3 regions of the Luteipulveratus mongoliensis genome follow, and region 1 is predicted to be linked to each of the others. Evidence: predicted binding sites of a transcription regulator. Region 1 holds the regulator's gene; each other region holds the start of a gene.
The links. The regulator LexA, encoded in region 1, represses DNA repair genes until DNA is damaged. The targets are predictions, from matches to a motif close to TCGAACANNTGTTCGA.
Positions count from the first base shown of each region.

Region 1 (7,425 bases):
ACCGAGGAAGCAGCCGACGGTCACCGGATTGCGCGCCGGCTGCGAGAGGACTCGCATGATCGATGGACGCCGACCGGAAGTCAGGGTGTCCAAGAACGCGAAGGACAGCGGCGTCAGGACCAGCAGCTGCATGAGCAGAATCGGTGCGATCGCCGCTCCGCTGCCGAGCACGTACACCGCGATCGGCAGCCCGAGGTTGCCCGCGTTGACGTACGACGAGCACAAGACGCCCACCACGGTGTCGGCGCCGTCCCGGCGGAACACCAGCCGGGCCAGCACCAGATAGATCCCGCCCGCACAGACCACGCTGGCCAGTGCGACCACCAGACCTGCCGAGAACACCCGATGCAGATCTGCTTTCAGCAGCAGGGTGAACAGCAGGCACGGCGTCGCGACGAAGAACACCAGACGGGCGAGCATGAGCTGGCTGGCCTGGTCGAGCACACCGGTGTGGGCGAGGACGAAGCCGACGGCGATGACCGCCCCGATGACCCCAAATCCTTGGAGAACTCCCTGCATCCTGCGGTCAGCAGGTGGCGCGCGCGGCCTCGTGCAAGGCCTCGAGGGTGGCCTCGACCGCCGGAACCCGTTGCAGGTCAGGCGTGGTCACGGCCAGGACCGTACGACGGTTGGCCGGGTCGATCGGCATCGTCACCACGCCCGGGTTGCTCGCTGAGCGGAGGATCAGGTCTGGGACCAGAGCGACACCGAGGCCCTCGGCAACCAGTCCGAGAACCGCGACGTAGTCCTCGGTCTCGAAGGCGACCTCGGGCACGAACCCTTCGCGCGCAGCGAGCGAGAGCAGGTGGCCGCGACACCGAGGGCAGCCGGCGATCCACTGCTCGTCGGCCAGATCGGACAGCTTGGCCTTGCCCGCCACGGCGAGCGGATGCTTCTTGGACACCGCGAGACGGACCTCGTCGTCCAGGAGCTTGCGGATGGAGAAGGCCTCCAGGCCCTCTTCGCCACGGGGGAGATCGTCACCCTCGTAGGCGAACGCCACTGCGAGGTCGCACTCGCCGGCACGCAGCGCGGCAAGGGACTCCGGCGGCTCTGCCTCGGCGAAGGTCACCTGCACCTCCGGGAATCGCTCCTTGACCAGAGCGAGAGCACGAGGCACCAAGGTCGACGAGGAGGACGGGAAGGCCATCAGCCGTACGCGCCCGGCACGCAGCCCGGCGATGGCGGCGACCTCTGCCTCCGCAAGCTCGAGAGCGGACAGCACCGGTCCGGCATGCCGGGCAAGGATGTGACCGGCTTCGGTGAGGCGGACCGTACGGCCGAGTCGCTCGACCAGCACCGTGCCGGTGCGCTCCTCGAGTCGCCGCACCATCTGGGAGATGGCTGGCTGGGAGTAGCCCAGCGAGGCAGCTGCGGCGGTGAAGCTGCCCTCATCGGAGATCGCGCGCATCACGCGCAGGCCAGCAGCGTCAATCATGCCCGCCAGTATAAGTTGGTGTTATCGATATTGCCAACGCATCGCTGTCCGGTAATTCACGCTGGTCAGCGACCCGTAGCGCCGTGAGCAGGAGACGTCCCGGATACTGCTGGTGTGACTGAGGCGACGACTCGACCACCGGACGTCGACGCATCGACCTGGGACGAGCTGGTCAGGCTCGTCGCCGCGGGTGGGCTGTCCGTGCTGACCGGCGCCGGCCTGTCCACCGAGTCGGGCATCCCTGACTACCGCGGTCCCGACGGTGAACGCCGCATCACGCCGATGACGGCCACCGAGCTGTTGGCCTCGCCGGAGGCCCGACAGCGCTACTGGGCGCGCAGCTACGTCGGCTGGCGACGCTTTGAAGGCGCGCGACCCAACGTCGGTCATCAGGTCGTGGCTCGGCTGCAGGCCCGAGGTCTGCTCGGCACCGTCATCACTCAGAACGTCGACGGGCTGCATCAGCAGGCCGGCTCGGTCGACGTGCTCGAGCTGCACGGCTCGCTCTCGCACGTCGTCTGCATGCAGTGCGGCGAACGCTACGACCGCGAGGTCATCGACGAGCGGCTGACCCAGGCGAATCCGACCTTCGATCGCGAGGTCGGCGGTGAGATCCGACCGGATGGTGACGTCGTACTCCCTGACGAGCTGGTCTCGACCTTTCGCGTCGCGACCTGCGTCGTGTGTGGTTCGGACAAGCTCAAGCCGGACGTGGTGATGTTCGGGGAGGCCGTGCCAAAACCGTTGGTGGAGAAGTGTTTTGGTGTGGTCGAGCAGTCGGATGGCCTGCTTGTCCTCGGGTCTTCGCTCATGGTGATGTCGGGCTATCGGTTCGTACGACGTGCGTCTCGCCTCGGCCTGCCGGTCGCGGTTCTCACCCGCGGTCGTACGCGCGGGGAAGCCGAGACCACGATCAAGATCGAGACTCCCTTGGGAGAGACGCTGACCCATCTCGAGCAGGCACTTCCTCAGTAGTCATCGGCATCCCGCGAGATGGAGAGCGGGAGGCCGATGACAGCTGGTCAGACCACCCTGCGCAGGACGGCGGTGACCTTGCCGAGGATGGTGGCCTCATCGCCGTCGATCGGCTCGTAGGCCTCGTTGTGGGGCATCAGCCACACCTTGCCTCGGGTGCGCTTGAACGTCTTGACGGTCGCCTCGTTGTCGAGCATCGCTGCGACGATGTCACCGTTCTCCGCGGTCTGCTGCTGGTGAACGACGACCCAGTCGCCGTCGCAGATCGCCGCATCGACCATCGAGTCGCCGACCACCTTCAGCAGGAACAGGTCGCCCTCGCCGACGATCTGCCGGGGGAGTGGGAAGACATCCTCGACGACCTCCTCGGCCAGGATCGGGCCGCCCGCTGCGATCCGTCCCACGACGGGGATGTAGGACGGCTCGGGGCGCTCGTCGTTGATGCCGGTCTCGTCGATGCCGGACTCGGCAGCTGCGCTGACCGGACCGCCGCGGTAGCCGCGGTCGCGCTTGCCCATGTCGGGTGACACGACCTCCATCGCCCGGGGGCGCATCGGGTCACGCCGCAGGTAGCCCTTGCGCTCCAGCATGGACAGCTGGTGCGCGACGGAGCTCGGAGACGTGAGGCCGACCGCCTCGCCGATCTCCCGCATGCTCGGCGGGTAGCCGCGGCGGTCGATCGAGTTGCGGATGACGTCCAGCACCTTCCGCTGACGCGTGGTCAGCGCGTGGCTGTCGGGCTCCGGCAGCTCGTGGATCTTGGCCATCTGGTGGTCCTCGTTCCCCGTCTTAGCGCGGCCAGAGCACCGTCGCGCAAGGCGATGTCAGTGGTCGCTGGTTGAGTCTCGATCTGTGAGCCAAGCCTATGAACTTCGGACACAGTTCTCAAACACCTGTACGACGCATGTCGCGGGTGGCGGAGCTGGCGGACGTTCGCGGTTGGTCTCGACTTCATCGAACACCCGTGCTATACATCGTACAAGCGTTCCATCGCACATGTGTTCGGATCAGCACAGCAGAGGTTGGAGGAGATCATGAGCGCGGTCATCGCCTGGGAGCATCCGCAGAGCTCGACGCCCACCGTGCGTCGGCGCCACCTGACGGTGGTGCCCGATCCCGAGCCGGTGATGAGCAGGGCGAGGGGGCCGCGCCTTCGGCTGACGCCGCGCGGTCGCCTGATGCTCCTGCTGGCGGGAGCGCTGGCCGTGCTGGGTCTGGTCACAGCCTCCGTCGCCGCGGCGTCCTCGCCTTCCACCCCACCGACTCGGGTGGTGACGGTTGAGCCGGGTGCCACGCTGAGTGAGATCGCGCAGGCTGAGCTTCCTGGACTGCCGGTCCACGAGGGAGTGGCCAGGTTGCAGCTCGCTAACCGACTGAGCTCTCTCCAGGTGAGCGCCGGCCAGCGGCTGGTGATCCCGCAGGGCTGACTTCGCACCACGCGTCGTGACGGCCGGGCCATCCACCGCGTGGTGGACGGCCCGGCCGTGGCGCGTTCGATGGTGGTGCGGCGTGGGTGGCGACCGGTACCACCGATCGCCGCGCGACACGCCGGATTCGGACATTGCGACACGCCCACCGCAGGTCCCTGACCTGCAGTGATCTGACTGCTGGACAACCCAAGGCCGACGGATCTTGCACCTGGGCGCCAGGCGTCTTACGATCCCTATATCTAGTAGTTACACCGCTGTAAGTCGTCCACATATAGTCCCCAGGTCATCCACCGGATACCCACAGGTTTATCCACAGGAAGACGCGGAGGGACACCGTCAGAGCACCGTCTCCGGGCATTCCTATGCCCATTTCGGTGTTGACCATGACGGGTGAGGGCGGCGTACGACGTATGTGGAGAGGAGCCGCCATGCACTGCCCGTTCTGCCGTCACAACGACAGTCGAGTGGTCGACAGCCGCACCAACGAGGACGGCACCTGCATCAAGCGGCGGCGACAGTGTCCGAGCTGCGGCAAGCGGTTCTCCACGATGGAGAACGCCAGCCTGACCGTGGTCAAGCGGTCCGGCGCCAGTGAGCCGTTCAGCCGGGGCAAGGTGATCAGCGGCGTACGCAAGGCCTGTCAGGGGCGACCGGTGAGCGATGACGACGTCGCGCTCCTGGCCCAGCAGGTGGAGGAGTCGATCCGGGCCAAGGGTGTCGCGGAGATCGACGCGCACGACGTCGGCCTGGAGATCCTCGGCCCACTCCGGCTGCTGGACGAGGTCGCCTACCTGAGATTCGCCAGCGTCTACCAGGCCTTTGAGTCCCTCGAGGACTTCGAGGCCGCGATCACGCTGCTGCGGGTGGAGTCCGACACCGAGCACGGACCCGAAGACATCACGACCACTGTCAGTGGTCAGCGAGACGATCAGTGAAGAACGAGAGAGGGAGAGTCGCCATGACGGAGACGACGCGCGCGCAGTCACAGGCTCGTCGCAAGAGCAAGGGTGTAAAGGTCGAGCGGATCTACACCACGCCCGGCGTGCACCCCTATGACGAGGTGACCTGGGAGTCGCGTGATGTCGTCCAGCAGAACTGGAAGACCGGCGAGACGATCTTCGAGCAGCGCGGTGTCGAGTTCCCCGACTTCTGGTCGCTGAACGCCTCCACCATCGTCACGACCAAGTACTTCCGCGGCGCACTGGGCACGGACGTCCGCGAGAAGAGCCTCAAGCAGCTCATCGACCGCGTGGTGCTGACCTACGTCAAGGCCGGCAAAGACTTCGGCTACTTCCGCAGCGACGAGGACGCGGAGCTCTTCGAGCACGAGCTGACGTGGACGCTGCTGCACCAGGTGTTCGCGTTCAACTCACCGGTCTGGTTCAACGTCGGCACCAAGAGCCCGCAGCAGGTCTCGGCCTGCTTCATCCTGTCCGTCGACGACTCGATGGACTCGATCCTCAACTGGTACAAGGAGGAGGGGTTCATCTTCAAGGGTGGCTCCGGCGCCGGCCTCAACCTCTCCCGTATCCGCTCCTCCAAGGAGCTGCTCTCCAGCGGCGGTACGGCTTCTGGTCCGGTCTCGTTCATGCGCGGCGCTGACGCGTCGGCCGGCACCATCAAGTCCGGTGGCGCCACCCGACGGGCGGCCAAGATGGTCGTCCTCGATGTCAACCACCCCGACATCGTGGAGTTCATCGAGACCAAGGCGCGCGAGGAGGACAAGATCCGCGCGCTGCGCGACGCCGGCTTCGACATGGACCTGGGCGGCAAGGACATCACCTCCGTCCAGTACCAGAACGCCAACAACTCGGTCCGCGTCAGCGACGAGTTCATGCGTGCGGTCGAGGAGGGCAAGACGTTCGGCCTCACCTCCCGCAGCGACGGCTCGGTGATCGAGGAGGTCGACGCTCGCGAGCTGTTCGACAAGATCAACAAGGCCGCCTGGGAGTGTGCCGACCCGGGCCTGCAGTACGACGACACGATCAACGACTGGCACACCAACCCGGAGACGGGCCGCATCACCGCGTCCAACCCGTGCTCGGAGTACATGTCGCTGGACAACTCCTCCTGCAACCTGGCGTCCCTGAACCTGCTGAAGTTCCTCAAGGACGACGACACGTTCGACACCGCGACCTTCCAGAAGGTCGTCGAGCTGGTCATCACCGCGATGGACATCTCGATCTGCTTCGCCGACTTCCCGACGGAGGCCATCGGCAAGACCACCGTCGACTACCGCCAGCTCGGCATCGGTTACGCCAACCTCGGTGCCCTGCTGATGGCCACCGGCCACGGCTACGAGTCTGAGGGCGGTCGCGCCCTGGCAGGTTCGATCACCTCGCTGCTGACCGGTGCCTCCTACAAGCGGTCAGCAGAGATCGCCGCTGTCGTGGGTCCGTACGCCGGATATGCCCGCAACGCCGAGGCTCACAAGCGCGTCATGCGCAAGCACCGCTCGGCCAACGACGAGGTCCGCACGCTCGATGTGATGGACGGCGACATCCACCGCGCGGCCACCAAGGCCTGGGCGGAGGTCATCGAGCTCGGCGACAAGCACGGCTACCGCAACGCGCAGGCCTCGGTGCTCGCGCCGACCGGCACCATCGGCTTCATGATGGACTGCGACACGACCGGCATCGAGCCGGACTTCTCGCTGGTCAAGTTCAAGAAGCTCGTCGGTGGCGGCTCGATGCAGATCGTCAACCAGACCATCCCGCGCGCCCTGAAGAAGCTCGGCTACCAGCAGGAGCAGATCGAGGCGATCGTTGAGCACATCGCTGACAAGGGCCACGTCATTGACGCGCCCGGTCTGAAACAGGAGCACTACGAGGTCTTCGACTGCGCGATGGGCGAGCGTGCCATCAGTGCGATGGGCCACGTCCGGATGATGGCTGCTGCGCAGCCGTTCCTCTCCGGTGCCATCTCCAAGACGGTCAATCTGCCGGAGACGGCCACGGTCGAGGAGATCGCGGAGGTTCACCTGGAGGGCTGGAAGCTCGGCCTCAAGGCGCTGGCGGTCTACCGCGACAACTGCAAGGTCGGCCAGCCGCTGTCCGACGGCGGTTCGACGGCCAAGGGCAAGAAGGCCGCAGGCGAGGCCGGCGTCGAGAAGGTCATTGAGTACCGCCCGATCCGCAAGCGTCTGCCCAAGCGTCGCAGCAGCCAGACCACGTCGTTCGCGGTCGGCGGTGCGGAGGGTTACCTCACGGCCGGCACGCACGCGGACGGCGAGCTCGGCGAGATCTTCCTGAAGTTCGGCAAGCAGGGCTCGACCCTCGCGGGCGTCATGGACGCGTTCTCGGTCGCCGTCTCTGTCGCGCTCCAGTACGGCGTGCCACTGGAGACCTACGTCGAGAAGTTCACCAACATGCGGTTTGAGCCGGCCGGGATGACCGACGACCCGGACATCCGGATGGCGCAGTCGATCATGGACTACGTCTTCCGTCGCCTGGCGCTGGACCACATGGACTTCGAGACCCGCTCGTTCATCGGCATCCACACGGCCGAGGAGCGTGCACGTCAGCTCGAGACCGGTTCGTACGCCGATGCGACGTCGTCGGAGGAGTCCGGTGAGGACGTCGC
Region 1 covers NZ_CP011112.1:3,712,087-3,719,511, reverse strand. The annotation lists gene VV02_RS17660 (AEC family transporter) at 1-519, opposite strand, end outside; gene VV02_RS17655 (LysR family transcriptional regulator) at 527-1,438, opposite strand; gene VV02_RS17650 (NAD-dependent protein deacetylase) at 1,553-2,413, shown strand; gene lexA (transcriptional repressor LexA) at 2,461-3,180, opposite strand; gene VV02_RS17640 (LysM peptidoglycan-binding domain-containing protein) at 3,448-3,840, shown strand; gene nrdR (transcriptional regulator NrdR) at 4,272-4,778, shown strand; gene VV02_RS17630 (vitamin B12-dependent ribonucleotide reductase) at 4,802-7,425, shown strand, end outside.

Region 2 (7,425 bases), 2.4 Mb from region 1:
CAAGGTCGTCCTCGTCGGGGGCGGACCCGGCAGCCCCGAGCTGCTGACCCTGCGGGCGCGCCGCGAGCTGGCCCGCGCGGACGTCGTGGTCACCGACCGTCTCGCTCCGACCGAGGTGCTGGCCGAGCTGGCGCAGCACATCGAGGTGATCGACGTCGGCAAGACGCCCTACCACCACCCCATCCCGCAGCCCGAGATCAACCGCATCCTCGTCGAGCGCGCCCAGCGCGGCCAGCACGTCGTCCGGCTCAAGGGCGGCGACCCGTTCGTCCTCGGCCGCGGTGGCGAAGAGCTGCTCGCCTGCCGCAAAGCGGGCGTCGAGGTCGAGGTCGTGCCGGGCGTGACCAGTGCGCTCGCAGCACCCGCAGCCGCCAATATCCCTGTGACACATAGGGGTACGGCGACCGGTTTCCTCGTCGTGTCCGGCCACGACGAGATGGAGACCTCCATGCTCGCCGAGTGGCCAGGCACGATCCTCGTCCTGATGGGCATGAGCCGGCTGCACGAGCTGACCTCCCGGCTGCTGCGCGACGGGCGCCCCGCGGAGACTCCGGCAGCCGTCGTACACAAGGCGTGGACGTCCGAACAGCGAGTCGTACGAGGCACATTGGCCGACATCGCTGAGCGCGTGACCACGGCCGGCGTCGCCAACCCCTCTGTCATCGTCATCGGCGACGTCGCCACGGTTCTCGACCAGGCCTGACCGCATGGTCCCCAACATGCAGGACCAGCTGTCGGGCTGCACCGTCGTGCTGACCGCCCAGCGCAGGGCCAACGAGCTCGCGGCCGCGCTCGAACGCCGAGGCGCCGACGTCGTGCATGCGCCGTCGCTGTCTGTTGTCCCGCACGTCGATGACCCGGAGCTGATGGAGCGGACGCGGGAGCTGCTGGCGCACCCGCCGGACGTGGTGGTCGTGACCACGGGCGTCGGCTTCCTCGGCTGGGTGGAGGCGGCCGACGCGGTCGGCTTGTCGCAGCAGCTCACCGACATGCTGACCCGTAGCCGCATCGTGGCGCGTGGGCCCAAGGCGAGGGGAGCCCTGCAGGCTCAAGGCCTGACGGCGGACTGGGTGGCCGAGTCCGAGACCAGCGCGGAGATCCAGGACCTGCTGCTGACCGAGGGCGTCCAGGGTCAGCGCGTCGCCGTGCAGCACCACGGTGCCGGCGCAGATGGGCTCGACGAGGCCTTCGCGCTCGCAGGCGCTGACGTGGTGTCCCTCGTGGTCTACCGCTGGGGGCCGGCCCCCGACGCAGATGCCGTACGGGCCGCAGCGCACCGTGTGGCCGAACAGGCTTGTGACGCAGTCGTTTTCACGAGTGCACCTGGCGCGGTGGCGTTCCTCGACGTGTGTCGCACCGAGAAGGTCCTGCCTCAGGTCATCGCGGCGTTCAACGCGCCTGACGGGGTCGTGGCAGCGGCAGTCGGCACGGTCACCGCCGGGCCGCTCGACTCGGTCGGCATCCGTGCCTTGATCCCGGACCGCTTCCGTCTCGGCGCTCTCGTACGCACCCTCGTCCGCGAGCTCGCCGAGCGTCGCGGGCTGCGGGTGCTGACCGCGCAGGGTGAGCTGCGAGTACTCCGCGGAGCGGCCGTGCTCGACGGCGAGGTCCTCGCGCTGTCGCCCAATTCCCTTGCGGCACTGAGGGTTCTGGCCGCCGCGGGCGGGAGCGTCGTGTCGCGCACGGACATTCTCGAGGCGCTCCCGGGTTGCTCCAGCGACCTGCACACCGCGGAGGTCGCCGTCGCGCGGCTGCGCGAAGGGCTCGGGTCGCGCGACCTCGTGGCGACAGTGGTCAAGCGCGGCTACCGCCTCGCGGTGACGGACGCATGACACCACTTGTCCTGTGCGCTCACGGGACTGCTGACCCTGACGGGCGGCGTACGGTCCTCGACATTCTCGACGCAGTCCGTACGGCGCGTCCCGGCATCCGGGTCGAGGTCGCCTACGTGGACGTTCAGGAGCCGAGCCTTGCCGATGTCGTCGCCCAGGTGCACACGCAGGATGGTCCGCCCCTGATCGTCCCGCTGCTGCTCAGCACGGGCTATCACGTCAGGGTCGACATCGCGGGTGTCGTCGAGGCGTACGCCGGCACCCGGGCCGCGCCTGCGCTCGGACCTGGGGAGCGGCTGGCTCACGTCCTGCACGACCGACTGGTCGAGGTCGGCGCGACGCCCGATGACGAGGTCGTCCTCGCGGCGGCCGGTTCCTCGCGCTCGGAGGCGGCCAACGATGCCGAGGCGATGGTGGCGCTCCTCGCCGCACGCTGGCAGGGGCCGGTGCGGCCGGCGTACGGCTCAGCGGCGCAGCCCGATGTCCCGACGGCCGTCGCGAGCGCGCGTGAGGCGAGACCTGGCGTACGCGTGGTGGTGGCCTCCTATCTTCTGGGGCGTGGTCACTTCCACAGCCAGCTGTTGCGTGCTGGTGCCGACCTGGTGACGGAGCCGCTCGGGGCTGATCCCCTCGTGGTGGAGCAGGTCCTCGCCCGCGCGGGCGACCCCTTTGGCCTAGGCCGAAATGGTGGTGACGCTCGGCCAGCGTCTGGCTAGGTTCGCGACCATGAACCTCGACCGGCCGCTCGCGCCGAACCCCAACGACCTCCACCCAGCACCGGCGACGTTCGTCGTCACCAGCACCGATCTGGTGGACGGACAGGCGATGCCGGCGGCGCAGGTGGCCTCCAGCGCTGGTGGCGAGAACCGCAGCCCCCAGCTGAGCTGGTCCGGAGCGCCGGCCGAGACGCAGAGCTACGTCGTCACCTGCTTCGACCCGGATGCGCCGACGTTCAGCGGCTTCTGGCACTGGCTCGCCGGGGACATTCCCGCGACCGTGACCGAGCTGGCGGCCGATGCCGGCGCTGAGGGCGGTGCGGGCCTCCCCGAGGGCGCAGTGCAGCTGCGCAACGACGGCGGGGCCAACGCCTACATGGGTGCCGCGCCGCCGCCCGGAGACCGCGTGCACCGCTACATCTTCACGGTGCACGCCCTGAACGAGGCCGACCTGGAGCTGGAGTCGGACGACGCCGCGGCGTTCGTCAGCTTCGCCGCCCTGGACTGCGAGATCGCTCGCGCCACCCTCACGGTGACCTACCAGCGCTGAGGGCTCCTGGCGAGGGCGCCGGTGGGCTTTGGAGGTCCAAAAGCCCACCGGCGAGATGCGTCCTACTACAGGGTCGGGATCCCGGTGGTCTCGCGGATCCAGGCTCGCCATGCGACCACGTCGGTATAGATCGTTGGAGCCTGGCCGTCGCCATCGTCTTGGACGAGACGGCTCGCAGCCCCGACCAGCTGCCACTGACCGTCGACCTTGGTGAGAGCCGGACCGCCCGAGTCCCACTTCGAGCTCGTGGGGCTGTAGCAGTTCTCTTGGTAGACGTGAATGATGCCCTGCCAGCAGTCGAGGTCCGGCAGACGCGGAATGTCACGCTGGTTCAAGGTGATCGACGGTGGGCAAGCAGCGGTGTCACCAACGCACTGACGTCCCCAGCCGACCAGCCGGGTCTCTCCCTCGCTGACGGTCGGCGCGATCTGGACAGGCTTGTTCAGAATCGGTTCCTTCAGCTTGAGCAACGCGATGTCCGTGCCGTAGCCCGGGAACGGGTTGCCCGGTGGCGTCGGAATCTCAGCAACATCGGCCCAGACGCCACCCTCCAGCAGGCTGAGGCTGCCGAACCGCACATGCAGCTGGTCGGGAGTGTTGTACACGCCGGTGTCGATGTTCATGATGCAGTGTCGTGCGGTGACCGCCCACTGCGGCGCGATCAGCGAGGCGCCGCACACGTGGTTGTGCTGCGAGTCCCGGTTGATGGAACCCATGAATGAGTACGGCTCTTGAACTGGCTCGCCGCCGATCACAGCCTGCGCCGGTCCGATGCCACTCAGTGCGGCCAGTCCGACAGCGGCTACGACGCCGAGTGCTATGCGAGATCTCATCGGGCTCTCCCCTTGGTGTGATGCGGTCACATGGTGGTGCTCGGCCCGCGATATCACGGACAATGGTAATTCTTACCGTAAAACCGACCAGTCATGTAAATCACGAGGCGGCAGGTGATCCATGGGTGGGTGAGCCTGAGGGCGTGCGGTGCTTTGGCCCCCGGTCGTACGTGGTTGATACCGCCGACCGAGGGCGCGCTGTGGATGACCTCTGCTGGGGCCTCGCGCTTGACTAGGCTCGGCGCCAGTCCTCAAGTCCCGAGAAAGCTGGTATTGCCATGGTCTGGGTCCTGATCGGCATCGTCGTGGTGCTGGTGCTGCTCGTCCTGTGGGCGGTCATGTCCTACAACCGCCTGATCAAGCTGCGCAACCTGGTGCAGGAGGCCTGGCACCAGATCGACGTCGAGCTCAAGCGACGGCACGACCTCATCCCCAACCTGGTCGAGACGGTCAAGGGTTACGCCGCCCACGAGCGCGGCACGCTCGAGGAGGTCATCCGGGCCCGTGGCGCGGCCATGGCAGGCGCCTCCACGCCGGCCGCCGCCGCGCAGAACGAGAACATGCTGACCCAGGCCCTGGGCCGCCTGATGGCGGTGGCGGAGGCCTACCCCGATCTCAAGGCCAACCAGAACTTCCTCTCCCTGCAGGCCGAGCTGTCCTCCACCGAGGACCGCATCGCTGCTGGCCGGCGCTACTACAACGCCAATGTGCGCGAGCTCAACACCAAGGTCGAGACCGTGCCGACCAACGTCATCGCCGGCTTCGCCAAGATCGGCAAGGAGGAGTACTTCGAGGTCGAGGACCAGGCCCGCAATGCTCCCAACATCAGCTTCGGCGCGGGTTCGGGTGCGGGTGGCCCGGGGTCGCCGACCATCGCTGATGCGGGTTCGCCGGTCCAGCCCTCGTCCGTGGAGTTCGGCCAGGCCGGTACGCCGGCTGGCCCCGGCCAGGCACCTCCGGCCGGCCCCGGGCAGACGCCTCAGGCGCCCCAGGCACCTCAGGCGGCCCCCGGTCAGGTGCCTCCTGCGGCACCTCAGCAGGGCCAGATCCCGCAGGATCAGCCGCCGTATGGCCAGCCGCCCGTGACGCCGCAGGCGCCGATTCCGCCCGCTGAGGGCAATCCGCCGTTCCAACCGCCGCAGCAGCCCTGAAACCGCTGGTCAGAGCGGGTTTCCATATACCTTCGGAGGGCTTTTCAGGCTCCTCATCTGTGTGATGCCGATCACAATTGGGTGTTTTCGGGTAACGATTTGGTGCTACCGGACGGTTACCCCCTGACCTCACGGTCGTACTCGGTCCGTCCCCAAGATCAGGACCGAGTACTGGTGCGCCCCCGCCGAACCCTCCTGAGGGCGCGTAACCGGAACTTCCGGAGCCATTTTCGAGGGGCGGCGTACACACGCAGCTGGCACACCCGTTTGACGGGTGCGCCTGGTGCCGTGCGCCGCGAGGCGGCAACACCGAAGGGAAACACCTTGCTCATTCGTACCGAGAGCAACCGCAAGGCACGTCTGACCACTCTCGCCGTCACCGGCGCCGCGGCCGCAGCTGCGGTCTCGGCCGGCACCGCTGGCTCCGCTTCCGCGGACAGTGGCGTCTGGGACCGCGTGGCACAGTGCGAGTCCGGTGGCAACTGGAACATCAGCACCGGCAACGGCTTCTACGGCGGCCTGCAGTTCACTCAGTCGACCTGGCGCGCCTACGGCGGCAGCGGCTCCCCGCAGAACGCCAGCAAGGCCGAGCAGATCCGCGTTGCGAAGCGCGTTCTCGCGGGCCAGGGCGCCGGCGCATGGCCGGTCTGCTCCAAGCGTGCGGGCCTGACCAGCGGCAACGGCGGCTCCGCCTCCTCGATCGACCGCTCCTCGCGCAGCACCGAGAAGCGCGTCGAGACCAAGCGCACCGTCAAGGCTGCGCCGAAGCACACCGCCAAGACCGAGCGCAAGGTCGTGCGTCACCAGGCCGCGGCCCCGAAGCACTCCGCTCCCGCGACCCCGTCGGTCAAGGCCAGCGGCAACACCGTCACGGTGCGCTCCGGCGACACCCTCTCCAAGCTGGCCGAGCGTCTCGACGTCTCGAGCTGGCGCCAGCTGTGGGCCGCTAACAGCAAGACCGTTAGCAACCCCAACCTGATCTTCGTCGGCCAGGTCCTGCACCTGCCTGCGTGATCTCTCGCGCGTAAGCCCCGGGAAGCCTCGTGCTTCCTGGGGCTTTCGCATGTCCCGAGCCGGCCGTCGAGCGTCCGCCCGACTGTGCCCGTAGGCCGGGGTCGGCCGGCCTGCCATGCCCGTCCTGAGGCACTTCCCAGACTTCTTTCAACTTCTCTGCCCTCCGACGCAACCTTGGGGAGGGGTCAATGCGTCTATGGGAGTAGCAGTGACAAGCCGAGGGGTCGGTGATGGGGCTGGGCGTCGGGGGGCGCCCGGCCCCTTCTGCATGTTCGGGCCATGATGTGGCTCATGCGCGAAGACAACGAAGAGGCCACCCGCCCTCTGTGGCGCGCTGCCCAGGCCTTCCGCATCGCTACCGTGATCTACGCGGTCGCCACTCAGATCTCCTCCGATCAGTTCCACACCCGCCCAGGGCTGAGCTGGACGTTCATCGCGCTCCTGGTGGTCTGGTCCGGAGTCGCTGTCGTGGCCCTGACCGCCGGCCGGCACCGCGCCGAGATCGTGATCGCCGACCATGCCGTGGCGATTGCGCTGCTGTACGCGAGCCGGCTGGTCAGCGACGAGAAGTTCTGGAGCCAGCACCAGCCGCTGCCCACCACGATCTGGGTGACCAACGCCGTGCTGTCGGCGGCCGCTCTGTGGGGGCCGTGGGCCGGTGTGGGGAGCGGGCTGCTCGTCGGGCTGGCGAGCCTGTCCGCCACGAACGACCTGCCCAACGTCCTGAAGGACTCCACCGTCCCGGTCCTCGTGACCGCCGGTCTCACCATGGGGGTGGCCGCCGCTGCGGTCCGCCGGGCCAACGAGCAGGTGGCCGAAGCCATCCGCATCCGGGCCGCGACCGCCGAGCGTGAGCGGCTGGCCCGTGAGGTGCACGACGGGGTGCTGCAGGTGCTGGCGCTGATGCGCCGTCGCGGCGCCGGCGCTCCGGGCGAGCTCGGCGAGCTGGCCGAGCTGGCGGGGGAGCAGGAGCAGGCCCTTCGGGTCCTCCTGTCCGAGCAGGCGACGCCGATTCATGGCCCGGGAGGTTCGGTCGACGTACGACGTCTGTTGCGTGGCGTCGCGCCGTCCGGTGTCGATGTCTCCGCCCCTGCGTCCGCCGTGCTGGTTCCGCGACGGGATGCGGAGGCGCTGGAGGGTGCGGTGCGTACGGCGCTGGCCAACGTCGAACGGCATGCCGGACCCGAGGCCCGGGCCTTCGTGCTCGTCGAGGATCTGGACGACGAGGTCGTCGTCACGGTGCGAGACGACGGCGTCGGGATCCCGCAGGGCCGACTTCGAGAGGCTGAGGCAGAAGGCAGGATGGGCGTCAGCAAGTCCATCCAGGGG
Region 2 covers NZ_CP011112.1:1,293,039-1,300,463, forward strand. The annotation lists gene cobA (uroporphyrinogen-III C-methyltransferase) at 1-703, shown strand, start outside; gene VV02_RS06050 (uroporphyrinogen-III synthase) at 720-1,832, shown strand; gene VV02_RS06055 (sirohydrochlorin chelatase) at 1,829-2,548, shown strand; gene VV02_RS06060 (YbhB/YbcL family Raf kinase inhibitor-like protein) at 2,559-3,098, shown strand; gene VV02_RS06065 (S1 family peptidase) at 3,164-3,931, opposite strand; gene VV02_RS25895 (LemA family protein) at 4,210-5,082, shown strand; gene VV02_RS06075 (LysM peptidoglycan-binding domain-containing protein) at 5,407-6,096, shown strand; gene macS (MacS family sensor histidine kinase) at 6,388-7,425, shown strand, end outside.
Region 2: VV02_RS06075 (LysM peptidoglycan-binding domain-containing protein) is a predicted target of LexA. The motif match lies at 5,338-5,353, and genes of this name have one in related genera.

Region 3 (7,425 bases), 1.5 Mb from region 1:
TCGCGCGCGATGTTGGGTCCTGCGAGTACGCCGGCCGGATGGCCCGGCATGACCTCCTCGACGATGGCGGTCATCCGTTTGCTGGATCCCTGCTCGAGACCCTTGACCAGACTGACGACCGGAACCCAGGGACGTACGTGCTTGGTCACCTGCTCGAGGACACCGCGGCTGTGCTGCGAGGGCACTCCGAGCACGAGCACGTCCGCCTCGGCCACCGCTTCCTCCAGGTCGGTGGTTGCACGCAATGTCTTGGTGACCGGAATGTCCTGCAGATAGCGGGAATTGCGGCTGCGCTCGTTGATGTCGGTGACGGTCTCCTCGTTGCGCGCCCAGAGCACCGTCTCGGTGTTGCGCGCGGCGAGAGAGCCGATCGTGGTGCCCCAGGAGCCGCCTCCGAGCACGGTCACGCGCGGGTTTCTGCTTGCCATCACGCCTCCTCAGGCCACTCTTCGAGGGTGTCGACGAACTGCTGGCGCACCTGCTCGGTGACGTCGGTGATGTCCTCAGGTGTCCAGCCGTCAGTGGGGATCGGGTCGAGGACGCACACGTCGACCACGCCCGGATTGACCAGCTTGGAGCGTCGCCACATGAGCTCACCCGTGTTGCGCAGCACGATCGGGACGATCGGTACGCCCGCCTGCATGGCCATGTGGAAGGCGCCCTTCTTGAAGGGGCCGAGCTCGGGCGTCGCCGCGCGGGTGCCCTCGGGGAACACCACGATCGAGGTGCCCGACTGGACACGGTCGCGCAGCTGGCTGAGGGCGTCGATCGCTGTCTCGGGGTTGGACCGGTCGATGTACACCGGGTCGATCAGCAGACCTCCGAGGAGGGCGCGCGGGTCGTAACGCGCTTCCTTCTTGCCGACCATGGTGTAGTCGCGACGCAGCAGTGAGCCGACGACGAGCACGTCCAACGAGCTCTGGTGATTGGCGATGAAGATGGCCGGCCGGGCGTTCCACAGGTTGGGCTCACCGATGACATTCAGCCGTACGCCACTCACGGCCAGCGCTGTATCGGCGGCGAGCGAGAGCCCGGTGTTGACGCCGAATCGCTTGTCCCCGTGGAGGATTCCGAGGGCTGCGCCCACGCCGAGTCCGGTGCCGGCGCCGGCCATGGCGGCCGTCGTACTGGCCAGGGCACGGAGACCTGCGCGCTTCGGCTCGCGCATCTCCAGGATCGTCCACTTCTGCTGGGTGGCGGCCTCACGCAGTCCGCGCTGCGGGTTGAGGGCATGCGGTTGGCCGACGGAGGAGAGGAAGGCGATGTCCTCGTCGCCGTTGGCGTAGGCGTAGCTCGCCGGCAGGTCAATACCATTGTCACGCGCGAACTTTCGGACAGCCCGGGCCTTGGGCTCGCCCCACAGCATCGGGCCGGCGAGCTGTCCGGTGAAGATGCCGTCCTCGACCTCGACCTCGGTGCACAGGATGTTGGTGATGCCGAGGTCGTGCGCGATCGGCCCGATCTGGAAGCGTGTCGCGGCCGACGCGACGACGACCGTGTGGCCCATCCGCAGGTGCGCCCGGATGAGGTCACGAGACTGCGTCCTGATGGTCGCCGCGGTCTTCTGGACGAACAGCCGCTCACCGAACTCGACGAGCTCGTCCTCGCTGTGGCCGCGCAGGCTCTCCACGCTGACGTCGCCCATCTTGGTGGGATCCCCGCCGAGGAGCGCGCCGTCGATCGCCGCGACGATCGTGGTCGCCATCTCGCCGAGGCCGACCTCTCGGTTGCGCACCCGGTCGTTCCAGAACGCGGTCGCCGTGTAGCCCGCGACGATGGTGCCGTCCAGGTCAAAGAAGGCACCGATATCGGCACCCTTGGGGCCGGCCAGAACCGCCTCGACGACGTCTTCGGGTGTGCTCATCGGTGGGTCCGGGCCATCTCGGCAACGACTCCTGCACGTCGTGCGGCTTCGCGGATCTCGACGAGGAAGTCCTCGCGCCGCTTGGTCAGATGAGGTGAGTCGGACTCGAGCAGGTCGCGGTGCGCCGCGAGCCGCAGCGCGGTGCGGAACAGCTCGAGCGAGATCGACTCGTCGCTCGCTACTCGCCGCTGGAGCGCCCACTGGCGACCCACTCGTAAGCACTCGTCGAGGAATCTCTTTTCATCGAATCCCTGGTCCTCCCACGTGACGAGGCGGTCGGCCACGACGTGGTAGGCGTCCAGGAAGGGACGCAGGACCAGGTGTGCGACGTGCGGGCTCGAGCGCTGCAGCAGCTGGCGCAGGTCTCCGGGATCGACCTCGACCTTGGCGTCGGCGTGGGAGTCGAAGCGGCGCAGCTCGGCCTCGAGCTCGTCCCCGAACTCACCACGGCTGGAGAAGAAGAAGTCGAACTTCAGCAGCTCGCGCAGCCGCAGCGCTTCCTCGCGCACGGTCGGGCCGGGATCGGTGCCCTTCTCGGCCGCTGCCAGCAGCGCGAGTTCGCCGATGGCGCGCTCGACCAGCACGTGGATCGCGGTGTTGCGATAGAACGCGGCGATCAGGTGGGTGTCCCGGCCGATGCGCCACACCGTCTCGGTGCCGCCCTCGTAACACGTGAGCACGTCGGAGGCGACGAGCTCCTGGAGCGCCCGACGTACGGTCGACCGATCGGTGAGATTGGCCGCCCCGGCGACCGGCCACTCACGGCTGTCGAGGTATCCGACGAGCGGCTCGATGGTCTCCATGACCTCGCCCAGGCTGAGCGCCCGATCGACGCCGAGCATGGCCAGACTGACGATGGCGGTCGCGGTCACCGGCGTCGCGCGGTTGATGCGGTGGCAGGTGTCGAGGGCGATGCGTTCGACCAGGTGGGGCGCCTCGCCGGCGCTCAGCTCACCCAGCCGGTCGCGCAGCGAGAACGGCTCACCGAAGTCGAGGTAGGCGCGGCCGAGTCGCTGCCGCTGATCGCGGGCGAACTGGACGAGCCAGCGCAGGTCCTCGGGACGCTTATTGCCGCCGCGGGCCTCGGTCGTCATCCGGGCGACCTCGTGCAGCTGGTCGTAGACGATCGAGACGGGTACGACGAGCGCGTCACCGTGCGCCTCCGCGCCGGTCCCGTCGCTGGCCTGGTCGAGGGCGTCCACGGCGTCCACGACGTAGCGCATGATCCCGAAGACCGGTGGTCGCAGCTTGCCGGTCCGGGTGCGGCCGCCCTCGATCGACCAGGCCAGGTTGGCGCGGTTGCGGACGAGCTGACCGATGTACGCCCGCAGCGCGCCGCGGTAGACCGGCAGGTCATGCGTGTCGCGGCGGATGAAGATGCCCCCGGAGCGGCTGACCACCGAGCCCATCGGGAAGAAGTTGAGGTTGGCGCCCGCGAACGTGAACGCCGGTGAGATGCCGCGCGATGCCAGGACCTCGGGCACCATCGCGCCGTCGAGGTAGGAGCGGTGGGAGAACAAGAACAGCAGCGACGACTGGCGGTCCAACGAGCGCAGCCGGCTGATCGAGTCGTCGTCCACGAAGACGTCGTGCGCACGCATCATCCACTGGCCGAACTTGCGGAAGCTCTCGCTGGCCCGGTCGCTGTGCGTCGCGGACATCTCGCGGAGGTACTGGGCGGCCTCTTCGCGGACGCGAGTCTCGTCCTGCCCGAGCTTGGCCGCGAGGGCGGACATCGTGTCGTCGTACGCCGGATCGACGAGCAGCTCGGCGACCTCACGGGAGTCCGAGGCGAGCGGCGTCAGACTCTCTCCGATCAGGCCGGCGTGCTGCAGCACGCCGCGCGCATGGACACGGTCCAGGGCACCAGTGATCGCAGCGGACTCGGGTACGACTCGCATGGGACCTCCTGGTACGCCGTGTGCAGAGCGTCACGGTGCGGACAGTCTTGTTGACTCACCGGTAACGGTCAATGGGTTGGCCGTCTGCGGCGGACTCTCCCGCCGGTCGAGTAGGGCCGGAGCTTGCGGAGGCCCGTATCGAGACCGTGGACCTCACTCGTTGACGAGACGGTTGGTCGCGGTCACGATCTGCAGCTGCTGCGCGGGTCCGGCGATCGGCAGCGTGCCAGGTACGTCGACCCACTCACCTTGTCCGCCGATACGGAACTGCCCGCCGTACGTCGCTGTCGTGCTGACGCTCACCGAACCCGGGTTGTTGTAGGCGTGCTTGATGTCGCCGGTCGGGTAGGGCCCGCCGAGTGAGGTGGTGGTCGCCGAGGTGCCGTCGCCGAACGTATAGGTCACCTTTTTGAACGTCGGCTTGATGTCGACGCGCTGTCCGACCAGCGTGACGGTGCGGACCTCGTCGGGCTGATTGCCCGTCGCCGGCCACGTCACCTGGAAATAGGTCGGGAGAGTCACGAGGGTCCGATTGCCGACCGGCTGGATCGAGAGCGTCGGTTTGGCGAAGGGCGTGTGCGTCCACGCGGCTTTGATCATCGCGATGGTCAGGCGGGGTTTGGCCGGCGTGCCCGGGACCTTCTCCGGCCAGCACGTCGAACCGACGAGCTCCCACGGGCCCTTGGTGTCGTCCGGGCCGAGCAGGCGGCGATAGACGCGGGAGTACGGGCCGGTCGCGTGGACCTGCTGCATGCACATGGTGAGCGCGCTGCCGCAGCCGTAGTCGTTCGGGTTGTCCGGGCTGCTGCGCGGACAGGCCATCGGGGTCGTGTACTCGTACGGGACCGGTTGCCCGCCGCCTTTACTGCCCTTGCCGCCGGGCCACGGCCCTTTGGTCTTGTACACGTACGTCGGTGGCAACCCGTTGTATTGGCCTCCGTTGCCCTGACATGCCTGCCCACAGTCAGATGGTGGTGGCGGCGTGTCAGCGCGGGCAGGACTCGTCAATAGAACAGCTGAGAGCGCTACTGATCCGGCAAGTGCCGTAAGCGAAACCGTGGTGGGCCTCACGCCGCTTCCTTTATTTCTTTGACTCGCCAGCCGTCGGCTGCCCACCTGAGGAAGTAGACGGCTACGTAGTCGGCAGATGCGCGCTGGGTGCGTGACGTTGTGCCGTCGCGGCCGATCACGGGAACGGTCGTCGCGTTGAATCCGACTTGGATGACCATTCCGCTTTCGCCGGTGATCCGGGTAGCGCGTGACACCAGGAGAAGTGGAGCCGAGTACCTTTCTCCGTTCTCCTTGAGGTACTGGATGCTTCCGGCGAAGGCGGTGCACGATTTGCAGCCGGGCAGCCCGAATGGCTCGATGACCCCAGTCTTTGGTGCCATCCGAGTGTGATTGACCTGGTTGATGTAGTGCTTGGTGAAGGCGATGGCGGCGGCTTCGGTGTTGGCACGGGCATTGGCGGGGACGCCGGGCAGTCCGGGGCCGAGTGCGGACGAGGTCGGTGAGGCGGACGTACTGCTGGCCGGAGGTGACGAGGGCGCGGACGTCGTCGAGCTCGCAGACGACGTGGGAGTGCTGCCACCCTCCGAACCGGAGTCGTCGCAACCGGTGAGGAGCGTCGTACCGACGAGTGCAGCCAGCGCAACGCTGGTCGCGGTCGCGCGGAAAGGGCTGGCCTGCATGGATGTTCCCCCTGTGGTTCGGGCAATGCCGACGTGAGTATGCCGAGCCGTCCGCACGCATGGGGCATTGCGAGTCGGACCAATGTCGGTCGGCTCACGGAACGGGGCGATGCGCATGCGCCCATCTTGGTGGCCCCGCGCACGCTGTGCCGTTGTCCACAGGAGCCGCCTCCGACGAGATTGTCGGCTCGCGCCGCCTGACCTCTCGACGTCGGAAGCCGTTGGTGCTGCTGGTGACTGGTGGCTTGGAGGAGGTTGTCGGTGGTCGAATGTACGTTCGATGCATGGCCGTTCAACCGACTGATCAGCAGCCTCGAGGAGAGGCGATGGTCAGTGCTGCCCAGGCTGCGGTCGAGTCCTTGGATGTGATCGACGGCGACGGGCTGTGGTCGTTGTCGGGAGTCCAGGTCGAGGAACTGCTGGCGCTCACGGGTGCAGCGCGTGCCGTGCTGGACCGGGTCGAGGTCGCGGTGCTGCGTGAGGGCATCGGCCGGGGTCTGCATCGGGAGCACGGCTTCGGGGTCGTGGACTGGGTGGCCACCGTTCAGCGCCGCGGTGTCGAGGCGCGGGTCGGGTTGCCCCCGGATCCGTCGCACGTCTCGCGGGTCAACCGGGTCGCGGCTGCTGCAGACCGGACGGCAGCGCGGCCGGTGTGGGAGGCGTTCGTCGCGGGCGCGGTGGGTCTGGGCAAGGCTGATCAGCTGGTGCGGTTCGTGACCGACGTCGCGCCCGTGGCCGAGCCGGCGCCGCTCGCGGAGACGGTCGACATCCTGGTGGGGGCTGCTGCTGAGACTCCTGAGCGCGCGGGCCTGACACCGCGCGAGCTGCGGGTCGCGATCGGTCGTGCCGGTCAGCTGTTGAAGCCGGAGCGCGATCTCGATGCGGAGCAGGATGCTGCCGGGCGTGGTCGGGCCTTGTTCAAGCAGGCAGGGCCGGCGGGTCTGGCGGAGTATCGAGTGCTTCTTGATCCCGAAGGTGCCGCGACCATCGACGCTGCGATCGCCGGCTTGTCCGCACCGGTGCCGGGTCCCGACGGCGAACCCGACCCGCGCCCTGCCGCCACGCGTCGTGCGGACGCTCTCATCGAGGTCGTGCGACGAGGCGTCTCCGCGCCGGGCGAGCAGCCGAAGGCCGCTAAGGCGCAGGTCGTGGTCACGCTGCCGTGGGAAGAGCTGGCCGAGGATCTCGGCCGAGCCGGGGTTCGGGTGGGAGCCGGGGCAGGGGTTGCCGCGCGCGCTGGGGCCGGCACGACCGCGACCGGCGAGGTGCTGTCAGCGCAGGTCGTACGCCGGATGGCGTGTGATGCGGGGATCGTGCCGATGGTCCTCGGCTCGGCCGGTGAGGTGCTTGATGTGGGTCGCGAGGTGCGGTTGTTCACCCCGGCGCAGCGGCGGACGCTGTGGCAGCGAGATCAGGGCTGCACCTTCCCAGGGTGCACGATCCCGGCGCAGTGGTGCGACGCGCACCACGTGGTCTGGTGGTCGCGCGGCGGCCGCACAGACCTGGCCAACGCGGCGTTGCTGTGTCAGCGGCACCACACGCTCGTCCACCGCCGCGACCTGACCGCGGCCATCAGCCCGACCGGTGTTGTTTGGCGGCTGGACCAAGCCGTTGGCCATACCTGACGCCGCCGCCCCTCAGCCCGCCGAACGTGGCGGGCTCAGTCGCATGCCCGGGCCCGCGCCGCCCAGCCCCGCCCCGCCCAGGCCCGCGCCGCCCAGGCCCGCGCCGCAGCGGCGACCCGGCCGGGGGCTGACTCAGGTTTTCCAAAGTGTGACCCGCGACGCGCTGCGCGACCGGGCGGCGTACGCCATGCTTGGCTTTCGATGCGGCGCGAGGTGGCGTCGCCCGTGACAAGGAGTCTCGATGTCCCTCCGTCGTACCCGAGTTGTGGTGGCAGTGCTGGGCGTCAGCCTGGTGGCCGGATGTTCGGCCGGCTCCACCAAGGACGACCAGACGGGCAGCGCGC
Region 3 covers NZ_CP011112.1:5,217,603-5,225,027, reverse strand. The annotation lists gene VV02_RS24885 (NAD(P)H-dependent glycerol-3-phosphate dehydrogenase) at 1-428, opposite strand, end outside; gene VV02_RS24880 (HAD-IB family hydrolase) at 428-1,864, opposite strand; gene VV02_RS24875 (lysophospholipid acyltransferase) at 1,861-3,765, opposite strand; gene VV02_RS24870 (hypothetical protein) at 3,919-4,671, opposite strand; gene VV02_RS24865 (DUF6318 family protein) at 4,833-5,456, opposite strand; gene VV02_RS24860 (HNH endonuclease signature motif containing protein) at 5,741-7,081, shown strand; gene VV02_RS24855 (ABC transporter substrate-binding protein) at 7,323-7,425, shown strand, end outside.
Region 3: VV02_RS24860 (HNH endonuclease signature motif containing protein) is a predicted target of LexA. The motif match lies at 5,722-5,737, and genes of this name have one in related genera.